Leucothrix mucor DSM 2157: one gene and its partners. The protein of the gene in region 2 binds, or shares a complex with, the protein of the main gene of each other region. Links are inferred from orthologs where the notes say so. Each region holds a gene or a part of one and is shown on either strand. Other genes may lie near its edges.

Evidence for each region.
Region 1: the proteins of secY (region 2) and secA are in contact, whole or in part, in a crystal structure (PDB 3DIN), measured with the Thermotoga maritima proteins. The link is inferred for Leucothrix mucor DSM 2157 from one-to-one orthologs. Residues at the interface, in WP_004081795.1 of Thermotoga maritima: Glu108, Gly109, Glu110, Glu111, Ala236, Glu237, Arg238, Arg239, Ile240, Thr241, Ile242, Gln243, Tyr244, Ala245, Arg246, Arg247, Val248, Thr249, Gly250, Arg251, Arg252, Val253, Tyr254, Gly256, Ala257, Ser258, Thr259, Tyr260, Leu261, Pro262; in WP_004082002.1 of Thermotoga maritima: Glu261, Ala262, Arg263, Lys300, Ala301, Arg302, Thr303, Ile304, Ile305, Leu323, Tyr324, Asp325, Pro326, Val329, Ser330, Tyr333, Ile336, Lys340, Phe345, Val349, Glu363, Phe364, Tyr374, Ser375, Gly376, Gly377, Glu393, Ile395, Thr482, Ser483.
Region 3: secY (region 2) and secG share a complex: the UniProt entries of both Escherichia coli proteins name them as parts of the sec protein translocase complex. The link is inferred for Leucothrix mucor DSM 2157 from one-to-one orthologs.

The regions. Positions count from the first base shown.
Region 1 is NZ_ATTE01000001.1:536,239-539,673, reverse strand. The notes cover bases 31-3,310. They hold secA (preprotein translocase subunit SecA), read right to left. Parts: upstream 2,916-3,310; coding sequence 231-2,915; downstream 31-230. Other genes in these bases: LEUMU_RS24295 (M23 family metallopeptidase), read right to left, coding at 3,186-3,310; argJ (bifunctional glutamate N-acetyltransferase/amino-acid acetyltransferase ArgJ), read right to left, coding at 31-205. In the rest of the region: more of argJ, read right to left, coding at 1-30; more of LEUMU_RS24295, read right to left, coding at 3,311-3,435. UniProt on the Escherichia coli protein: Required for protein export, interacts with the SecYEG preprotein conducting channel.
Region 2 is NZ_ATTE01000001.1:4,772,087-4,775,126, reverse strand. The notes cover bases 86-2,970. They hold secY (preprotein translocase subunit SecY), read right to left. Parts: upstream 2,252-2,970; coding sequence 920-2,251; downstream 86-919. Other genes in these bases: rpsE (30S ribosomal protein S5), read right to left, coding at 2,921-2,970; rpmD (50S ribosomal protein L30), read right to left, coding at 2,728-2,916; rplO (50S ribosomal protein L15), read right to left, coding at 2,291-2,725; rpmJ (50S ribosomal protein L36), read right to left, coding at 781-894; rpsM (30S ribosomal protein S13), read right to left, coding at 290-646. In the rest of the region: more of rpsK, read right to left, coding at 1-85; more of rpsE, read right to left, coding at 2,971-3,040. UniProt on the Escherichia coli protein: The central subunit of the protein translocation channel SecYEG. Consists of two halves formed by TMs 1-5 and 6-10.
Region 3 is NZ_ATTE01000001.1:708,677-711,772, reverse strand. Bases 7-2,947 are described here. They hold secG (preprotein translocase subunit SecG), read right to left. Parts: upstream 1,709-2,947; coding sequence 1,304-1,708; downstream 7-1,303. Other genes in these bases: tpiA (triose-phosphate isomerase), read right to left, coding at 1,729-2,478; LEUMU_RS24395 (peptidoglycan-binding domain-containing protein), read right to left, coding at 7-859. Also shown: more of LEUMU_RS24395, read right to left, coding at 1-6; LEUMU_RS0103060 (molybdopterin molybdotransferase MoeA), read right to left, coding at 3,092-3,096. UniProt on the Escherichia coli protein: Subunit of the protein translocation channel SecYEG. Overexpression of some hybrid proteins has been thought to jam the protein secretion apparatus resulting in cell death; while this may be true it also results in FtsH-mediated degradation of SecY.

The DNA of each region.
Region 1 (3,435 bases), 4.2 Mb from region 2 along the record:
GCTTTGCCAAAAACTCGCGGCAAAGCAGCACTGGCGCTGCGCAAAAAAGATTTTGTGTAAATACGCCTGCCACAGAGCTGCCTTCGGCAATCTCCATGACTAACAAATCTTCACGATTTTTATAACGAATGCCCGCTTGCTGAGTTGCCAAACGAATGCCCGCGATCGGTAGCACATCGCTAACCGGTGTATAGTTAACAGCCATATTTAAAATCCTTTTTGATGATCGCTTATTTCAGGCGTCCATGACATTGTTTAAATTTCTTACCAGAACCACATGGGCAAGGATCGTTACGACCGACTTTAGAGCCGCTCAAATCCACATCACTTTCTGACTCAGGGCCGCCTAAAGCGCTAGACGCTTCTGCATGGGAATATTCCATTGGCGCTGCTTCTGGCTCAGGTGGTGCAACTTGCTGACCTGCATCTTGTGTAATCTGAATTTTCATCAAAAAGCCGATGACTTTCAGCTTGATACGATCCAGCAAATCTTGGAACATTTCGAAGGCTTCGCGCTTGTATTCCTGCTTTGGATTTTTTTGAGCATAGCCACGTAGGCCAACACTCTGACGTAGATAATCCATCGCTGCCAAATGCTCCTTCCACTCTTCATCCAATACGTGCAGCATGACATCACGTTCTAGCTTGCGCATGTTTTCACTGCCAATCAGGTCTTCTTTCTGCTTCAGAACCTTCTCAGCTGCTTCCTGAATGCGTTCACGTAGTGGCTCTTCATGCAGTGAATCATCTTTATCCAACCATGTCTGAATTTCTAAATCCAGATCGAACTCTTCTTTCAGCGTTGCAGTCAGACCCGGAATATCCCATTGCTCATCCAAGCTTTGAGGTGGAACGAAACGGCTAATAACCGAATCAAGCACATCAAAGCGAATAGACTCAATAGACTCCTGAACATCTTCACCTTCCAGCAACTCAGAACGCTGCTGATAAACCACTTTACGTTGGTCATTGGCAACATCATCGTATTCCAGCAGGTTTTTACGAATATCGAAGTTGTGCCCTTCAACTTTACGCTGTGCGTTCTCGATCGACTTGGAAACAATCTTAGCTTCAATCGCCTGACCTTTTTCCATACCCAAGCGCTGCATAATGCTTTTCACGCGCTCAGAGGCAAAGATACGCATCAAGCTATCTTCCAGAGACAAGAAGAAACGTGAGGAACCCGGATCACCCTGACGACCAGCACGACCACGTAACTGATTATCTACACGACGCGATTCATGGCGCTCAGTACCGATAATGTGCAAACCACCGGCTGCAACGACCGTGTCATGGCGCTTCTGCCAATCTGCTTTCGCTGCTGCAATCGCTGCCGGATCATCACCAACTAATTTAAGCTCAGCTTCTAACGAGCCACCCAGCACGATATCTGTACCACGACCAGCCATATTGGTTGCGATGGTTACCGCGCCAGGCAGACCCGCATTTTCAATGATATGTGCTTCGCGCTCATGCTGCTTCGCATTCAATACTTCGTGAGGGATACCGGCTTTAGTCAATAAAGCAGCCAACACTTCAGAGCTATCGATAGACGCCGTACCCACTAACACTGGTTGCTGGCGCTTCTGAGCATCATGGATTTCTTCTACAATCGCATTGTATTTTTCTTCTTGCGACATGTAGACCAGATCGTTTTCATCTTTACGAGCTGTTGGCTTGTTGGTTGGAATAACTACCACTTCAAGGCCGTAAATCTGTTGTAATTCGAAGGCTTCTGTGTCCGCTGTACCGGTCATACCTGACAGCTTCTTGTACAAACGGAAGTAATTCTGGAAAGTAATCGATGCCATCGTCTGGTTTTCAGGCTTGATCTCAACGCCTTCTTTCGCTTCGATTGCTTGATGCAGACCTTCTGACCAACGACGCCCCGGCATGGTACGGCCAGTGAACTCATCGACAATAACGATTTCGCCATTGCTGATAATGTAGTCAACGTTTAACTGGAACAGCGTATGTGCACGCAAACCCGCATTCAGATGGTGTAGTACCGAGATGCTAGCGCTGTCGAACAGACCTTCATCTTCTGGCAAAACGCCTGCTTCACGTAATAGCTCTTCAGCACGCTCATTACCCGCATCCGTCAGGAATACTTGCTTCGACTTCTCATCAACTAAGTAATCACCAGGTCCTTCTTCATCATCCGGAGCCTGTGGCACTAGATTAGGAACAACTTTATCAATGGCACCGTAAAGGTTCGCCGACTCACTGGAGGGTCCGGAAATGATCAGTGGAGTACGCGCTTCATCGATAAGGATTGAGTCAACCTCATCCACTACCGCATAGCTTAGCGGACGTTGAACGCGCTCTTCTTTATTGAACGCCATATTGTCGCGTAAATAATCGAAGCCGAACTCGTTATTAGTACCGTAAGTGATATCACAAGCATAAGCCGCTTGGCGCTCAGACTGATCCAAACCGCTAACAATAATACCGGTGGTCATGCCTAAGAAACCATATAGTTTCGACATCCACTCAGCATCACGACTCGCTAGGTAGTCATTCACAGTAATAACGTGAACACCCTCACCTGGTAAGGCATTCAGGTAAACCGTTAGTGTTGCTACCAGTGTTTTACCTTCACCCGTGCGCATTTCCGCGATACGGCCATCATTCAGCACCATACCTCCGATTAGCTGTACATCGTAATGGCGCATACCCATTACGCGCTTACCCGCTTCACGCACTGTGGCAAACGCTTCCGGAATCAATGAATCCAGTGCGTCGCCTTTAGCTAGGCGCTCACGAAACTCAACCGTCTTATTTTGTAATTCTGCATCGCTCAGCTTGCTGAAACGCTCCTCGAGCGCATTTACCTGACTAACGAGCTTGGCGTAACCCTTGACCAATCTATCGTTGCGACTACCGAAGAGCTTTCTGGCAACTGATCCTATCATGATATTTATTTTCTCCCCGGTGATACCGGTATTATCTGTTCCTGCACGCAAGCGAGCTAAAGACGTTCATGCCCAGGATATGAACAACTTAATAATGAATAGTGCTTTAAGTAAGTAGATGTGGGGTCATCCCTATGGAATGCAAGGCTGCTAATATTTGTTGTGCGCCCTGGCCCCAGCTACCCGCACTGAATAATCCCCGCAGATTATAGTACAGTTCGTCGGATAAATTCACGCTTAACGCAACCTGTAGACGTTTATTGTTTTTAATTAATACAGGAATGACCGACCGGTCAGAAAAAGCTCCGGATTAATCCGGCGATTATCTTTGATCACTTCAAGGTGCAAGTGAGGCCCGGTAGAGCGGCCGGTACTTCCCACTTTGGCAATGATATCGCCACGAGCCACTTGCTGACCAAGCTTAACGTCTGAAGCATTCAAATGTGCATAGCGACTCATGACGCCATCAGCATGCTCCAATTCAACCACTCGCCCGTAGCCACCTTTTCGCCCACTAAAT
Region 2 (3,040 bases):
GGACCAGGACCTTTAACCATTACGTCAAGATTTTTCAAACCGTATTCTTTAGCTGCTTCACCAGCACGCTCTGCAGCAACCTGCGCAGCGAACGGTGTGCTTTTACGTGAACCACGGAAACCAGAGCCACCGGCAGTAGCCCATGATAATGTATTACCTTGGCGATCCGTAATTGTAATAATCGTGTTATTAAAAGACGCATGCACGTGAGCGATACCATCGCTCACTGACTTTTTGACTTTTTTACGCGCTTTAGTGGCTTTAGCCATGTTTCAATTCCTATCGTCTGTTACTTGCGAATCGGCTTGCGAGGGCCTTTACGCGTACGTGCATTCGTTTTGGTCCGCTGTCCACGTAGTGGTAAACCACGACGATGGCGTATACCGCGATAACAACCAAGATCCATTAAACGCTTAATGCTCATGGATACTTCACGACGCAGATCACCCTCTACCGTGTATTTAGCGATCTCTGTACGAAGACTTTCAACTTCTTCTTCAGTCAGGTCGCGAATTTTGGTAGTAGTAGCAACATTAGCTGCTGCACAGATGTCCTGCGAACGCGAACGACCAATCCCATATATTGCGGTCAAAGCGATCACAACGTGTTTGTTAACAGGGATATTAATACCCGCTATTCGAGCCATGAACCTATCTCCAGGCAGTCGTGAAAGGCGGGCAAATATACCCTATTCACTGACGTTAATCAATACAACTTGGGAAAACATTTTGAATATTATTCATATCCAAAAGTTTTCCCAAAAAATCGTCTTACGGGATATTACCCTTGACGTTGCTTATGTCTTGGATCTGTACAAATGATTCTCACAACACCTTTGCGCTTTACAACGCTGCAGTTGCGACACATTTTTTTCACCGAAGCACGTACCTTCATTACTTAATCCTCTAACAGAATACTATCAACTGGTCCGCGGCTTATTCTTGCCACCAGCTTTAAAGTTTGCTTTTTTCATCAGGCCTTCATACTGCTGAGACATCATATGTCCCTGCACTTGAGCCAAGAAATCCATTACAACAACTACAATAATCAACAGCGATGTACCACCAAAGTAAAATGGCACTTTCCAACCGTAGATCAAAAACTCAGGCAACAAACATACTAAGGTAATGTAAATCGCACCAACCGCTGTTAGTCGCGTCATCACACCATCAATATATTTAGCTGTTTCGCGCCCAGGTCTAATACCTGGAATAAACGCGCCTGCTTTCTTCAAATTGTCTGCTGTCTCACGTGAGTTAAAGACCAGTGCTGTATAGAAGAAAGTAAAGAATATGATCGCTAATGCATAAAACAAAATATACAAAGGCTGACCAGGTTGTAACTTATTAACCGCTGACTGCAACCACTCCATTCCTTCGCCGCTAGCAAACCACGATCCCAAAGTTGATGGGAACAGGATAATGCTTGATGCGAAAATTGGAGGTATTACACCTGCCATATTCAGCTTTAGTGGTAAATGGCTGGATTGACCCATTGCCATCTTCCTACCTTGTTGACGATTCGCATAGTTGACCGTAATACGACGCTGCGCTCGTTCAACAAAAACCACAAAAGCTGTCACCAGTACTGCCATTGCGAGCAAGATTATAACGAACTCTGGACGAAGCTCACCATTACGAGCTAATTCCAACGTTCCACCGATCGCAGTTGGCAAGCCGGCAACTATACCAGCAAATATGATCAAAGAGATACCATTACCGATACCACGTTCAGTAATTTGCTCACCAAGCCACATTAGAAACAAAGTTCCTGTAACGAGAGAGATCACTGTGGTGATAACAAAGCCTGTACCAGGGTACAGGGCAATGGTTTGTCCGCCACCTAGATCTTGACCACCCAAGGCGATGGCAATACCAAAGCTTTGAAATAATGCTAGACCAACAGTACCGTAACGAGTGTATTGGGTAATCTTACGCTTACCTGCTTCACCCTCTTTCTTTAATTGCTCTAGCGACGGCACAACTGTTGTCATCAATTGCACGATAATAGAGGCCGAAATGTACGGCATAATACCCAATGCAAAGATACTCAAACGCTGTAACGCACCACCAGAAAACATGTTGAAAACACCTAAAATGGTTCCGGTGTTTTGATCAAAAAATTGTTGCAGAGCAGCTGGGTTAACCCCTGGAATTGGAATAAAAGTACCAATTCTGTAAACTATTAGAGCGAAAAAAACAAAGAGTAATCTTTGTTTTATTTCAGCTGATTTACCCATGCCACCGAGCATACTTGTAGGATTCTGACGTGCCACAGAGTTTATCTCCGGTTATGCTTCGACTTTGCCTCCGGCGGCTTCAATGGCAGACTGAGCGCCCTTGGTAGCACCGATGCCTTTCAATGTCACAGATTTGGATAACTCTCCAGACAAAATGACTTTGGCAAAACGAATATTTTTACTAATAATATTAGCGGCTTTAAGTGCATCTAAATCGATTACTTCAGAATCAAGCAATGCAAGTTCACTTAAACGAATCTCTGCGGTTACGCGAGATTTACGTGATGTAAAGCCAAGCTTCGGAAGTCTGCGTTGCAAAGGCATCTGACCACCTTCGAAACCTGACTTATGGAAACCACCTGAACGTGACTTCTGACCTTTATGACCACGGCCAGCTGTTTTACCCAGACCAGAACCAATACCACGACCAACGCGCTTGCGATCGGTAGTACTTCCATCTGCTGGCTTCAGCGTATTAAGTCTCATTATTAAACTTCCTCAACTTTAACCATGTAGGAGATCTTATTGATCATTCCACGGTTTTCACGAGTATCAGTGACGATAACTGAATTGTGTATCTTGCGAATACCCAATCCGTACGCACAGCTCTGGTGTGACTTCAGGCGGCCAATCAAACTTTTAACCAGAGTCACCTTCAAAGATTTTTCAGCTGACATGACCTTAACCTCTAATCTCTTCTACGGTTTTACCGCGCTTAGCAGCAATCATCTCAGGAGAGTTCATATCACCCAGGCCCTTGATAGTTGCACGCACGACGTTGATTGGGTTACGTGAGCCAAT
Region 3 (3,096 bases), 4.1 Mb from region 2 along the record:
TTTCACGATCTGCCGCTGAATCACTAACCAAACGGCTAACGGGTACAACGATAGACTCTGCAGGTACTTCAACTTCTTCAACTGTTGAAGGCGCCTTCAAGACAGTCTTCTTAATGGTCTTATAAACAGCAGGGATCTGAACCAGACACATGATATCGCCTGTTGCGTTATCAATACGAGTAATTGGGCCAGTTCCTTTTTTCCAAACGGCCTTAGCTGGCTCTACCATTACCTGCTCTTCGATTACTTCGTACTCAGCTTCCACCAGGACTTTATCCTTGCTGGATGCCTTAACCATTACAGTCTCTTCTGTCTGCTCGTACTGAGCATCAGCGATATTGATCTGCTCTGCTTCTTCCTTAACCAGCACTTCTTTTTCAGTTGTTTCAAACTTAGCAGGAACATAGTACTCGCTGAAACACTGACTAGGCTTAGCAGACTCAAGGTCAACACCATTAGTCACAGCCGCTGCCAATAATGCAGGGCTCGCAGGAATACCACGACGATCTAAACGGGTAACCCACTCAGAACGTGCTGGAGAAACTTCAACTTCTTCCGTTTCAGTACGGTATTTTGCAGGTACTGCTTTCAAGCGAGTGAACGCCTCTTTAACCAGTACTTCTTTTTCTTGAACATCGAACACTGCAGGAACAATTTCAACAGTATTAGTCTCAGGCTTTACCAGCACTTCTTCAGATACTGTTTCGAAAACAGCCGGTACGATAACCTTTGAATAACATTCGCCAGGCTTAGCATCAGGTAAAGTATCAGTTGCATCGACACGGTCTGCCTCAGCTGCGTAAGACATTGGGATTAATAAAGATAGAATAGCCGCTGAGGCATAACTCTTGTTCAGCATTTGGAACTCCTAAAATATACTACCATTTAATATGTAGTGACTGAGTTGGGCACTTAAATGGAACTCGACGGTCCCTGTGATTATTTTCTGTATTCATAGTCAGGCGACTACGACACCCCTTTATAGATTGCCGACAAAGCATAATCCATCCCCGACAAATGGGCAACCTTCTTAACATTGCGATACCGGCCCCTCTGAGGTACACACTATTATTAGGATTATGTCGTGGAGCAGAGGATATAGAATTCAGCAAAACCCAGCCTGAATAACATACAAAAAAGGCCTGATAAAAATCAGGCCTCTTGTTACAACACTCATTAGTGTGACTAACGGTTTGCATAATACTTGGTGCCGATGGCCGGACTCGAACCGGCACAGCCTAGGGCCACCACCCCCTCAAGATGGCGTGTCTACCAATTCCACCACATCGGCACTGATAAAAACTTACTCTTTTGGTGCGACAGGAACATCCGAAGCTGTTTCTGCTGGCGTTGAGGCCGCCGCTGGCACCGGTACATCAGAAGGCGCAGATGGTACTGCTTTTTCTGGTGCTTGACTAGTACTTGTTACGACAGATTCTACAACACTTTGAGTACCACCTTCTGGATGAGCAACCAACCAAGCCAGTAACAAAGAGTTAACAAAGAACACAGTCGCTAAGATAGCTGTTGAACGACTCAGGAAATTACCCGAACCTTGAGAACCGAATACAGACCCGGAAGCGCCACCTCCGCCGCCTCCGCCAAATGCGGCACCAGCATCAGCTCCTTTACCGTGCTGCATTAGCACCAAGCCAATAATTCCAAGGGAGACAACTAACTGCACGATCAATAAAATGTTATAGAGCATAATAATTAAGTTTTTCTAAGTTAAGCCGCCCGGCAAATCGCCAGGAAGTCATCTGCATTCAATGATGCGCCACCAATCAGGCCGCCATCAATATCCGACATTGCCAGCAGTTCAGCGGCATTACCGGGATTCATACTACCACCGTAAACAATCTGAACAGTATCCGCGATTGCCTTATCGTATGTCGCCAGCAGCGCTCTAATAGCCGCATGCACATCTTGTGCCTGCTCTGGCGTAGCCGTTCTTCCGGTACCAATTGCCCAAACCGGCTCATACGCAATCACGGCCGCTGCAAACGCAGCAATACCGTGCTGATCAATTACTGCCTGAATCTGACGAGACACTACGGACTCGGTCACACCCTGATCACGCTCTTCTAGTGTTTCACCAACACATAGCACCGGAATAATACCCGAGTCGCTTAGCACTTTAAACTTGACCGCAACATCGGCATCCGCCTCATTATATAGACTACGACGCTCCGAGTGACCGACTAAGCCATACTGGCAACCGAATTCACTCAACATACTGGCACTGATCTCTCCGGTATATGCTCCCTTTGCATGGGCAGCTACATTTTGTGAGCCAACCATAACGCGTTGATCACTTAAAATATCAGCAACCATCGGTATGTATATATAAGGAGGACATACTGCAACGGATAAAGACTCTGTTTCCGGCAAACCAGCAACAATACCTTTAAGTAACTCAGTGATACTCTCACCAGAGCCATTCAACTTCCAATTACCTGCAATCAATGTCTTACGCATTAGCTGCTCCTGTTGAAGTGCCACGTTTAACACAATCGCGGAAGGTTAAACTGACTGACACGATAAATCAAATATTTCCAGCTGAATTCGCTCAAAAACTGTTTTTTTAAAATAATCAAAAAAAATTAAAAAAAGACTTTACGAAAATAAAGTTTGTGAGTATTCTACGGCCCTTCAAGAAATCTTGCAGTTGGAGAAGTGGCCGAGTGGCTGAAGGCGCTCCCCTGCTAAGGGAGTATATGGTTTATCCCGTATCGAGGGTTCGAATCCCTCCTTCTCCGCCATTGCAATGTTCCTTGAAATGATTAATAAAGTTTTTGAAAATTAGTTGTTGACATGATCTTTCAAAACCTTCATTATTCGCCGCCTTGAAAGCACGCACTGGTAGCTCAGTTGGATAGAGTATCTGGCTACGAACCAGAGGGTCGGGAGTTCGAATCTCTCCCAGTGCGCCACTTATTCAATGATTTAGGGAGTCTTCGGACTCCCTTTTTCATGTCTGTAATAAATAGAATCTCACCTGTTTCTACACCCCACAAAAAAAGCCCTGCCAATTACTCAGGACTATTTTCATATTTTTACACCTTAAGCCTCCTTTCTCTTGATCAACTTATTAAA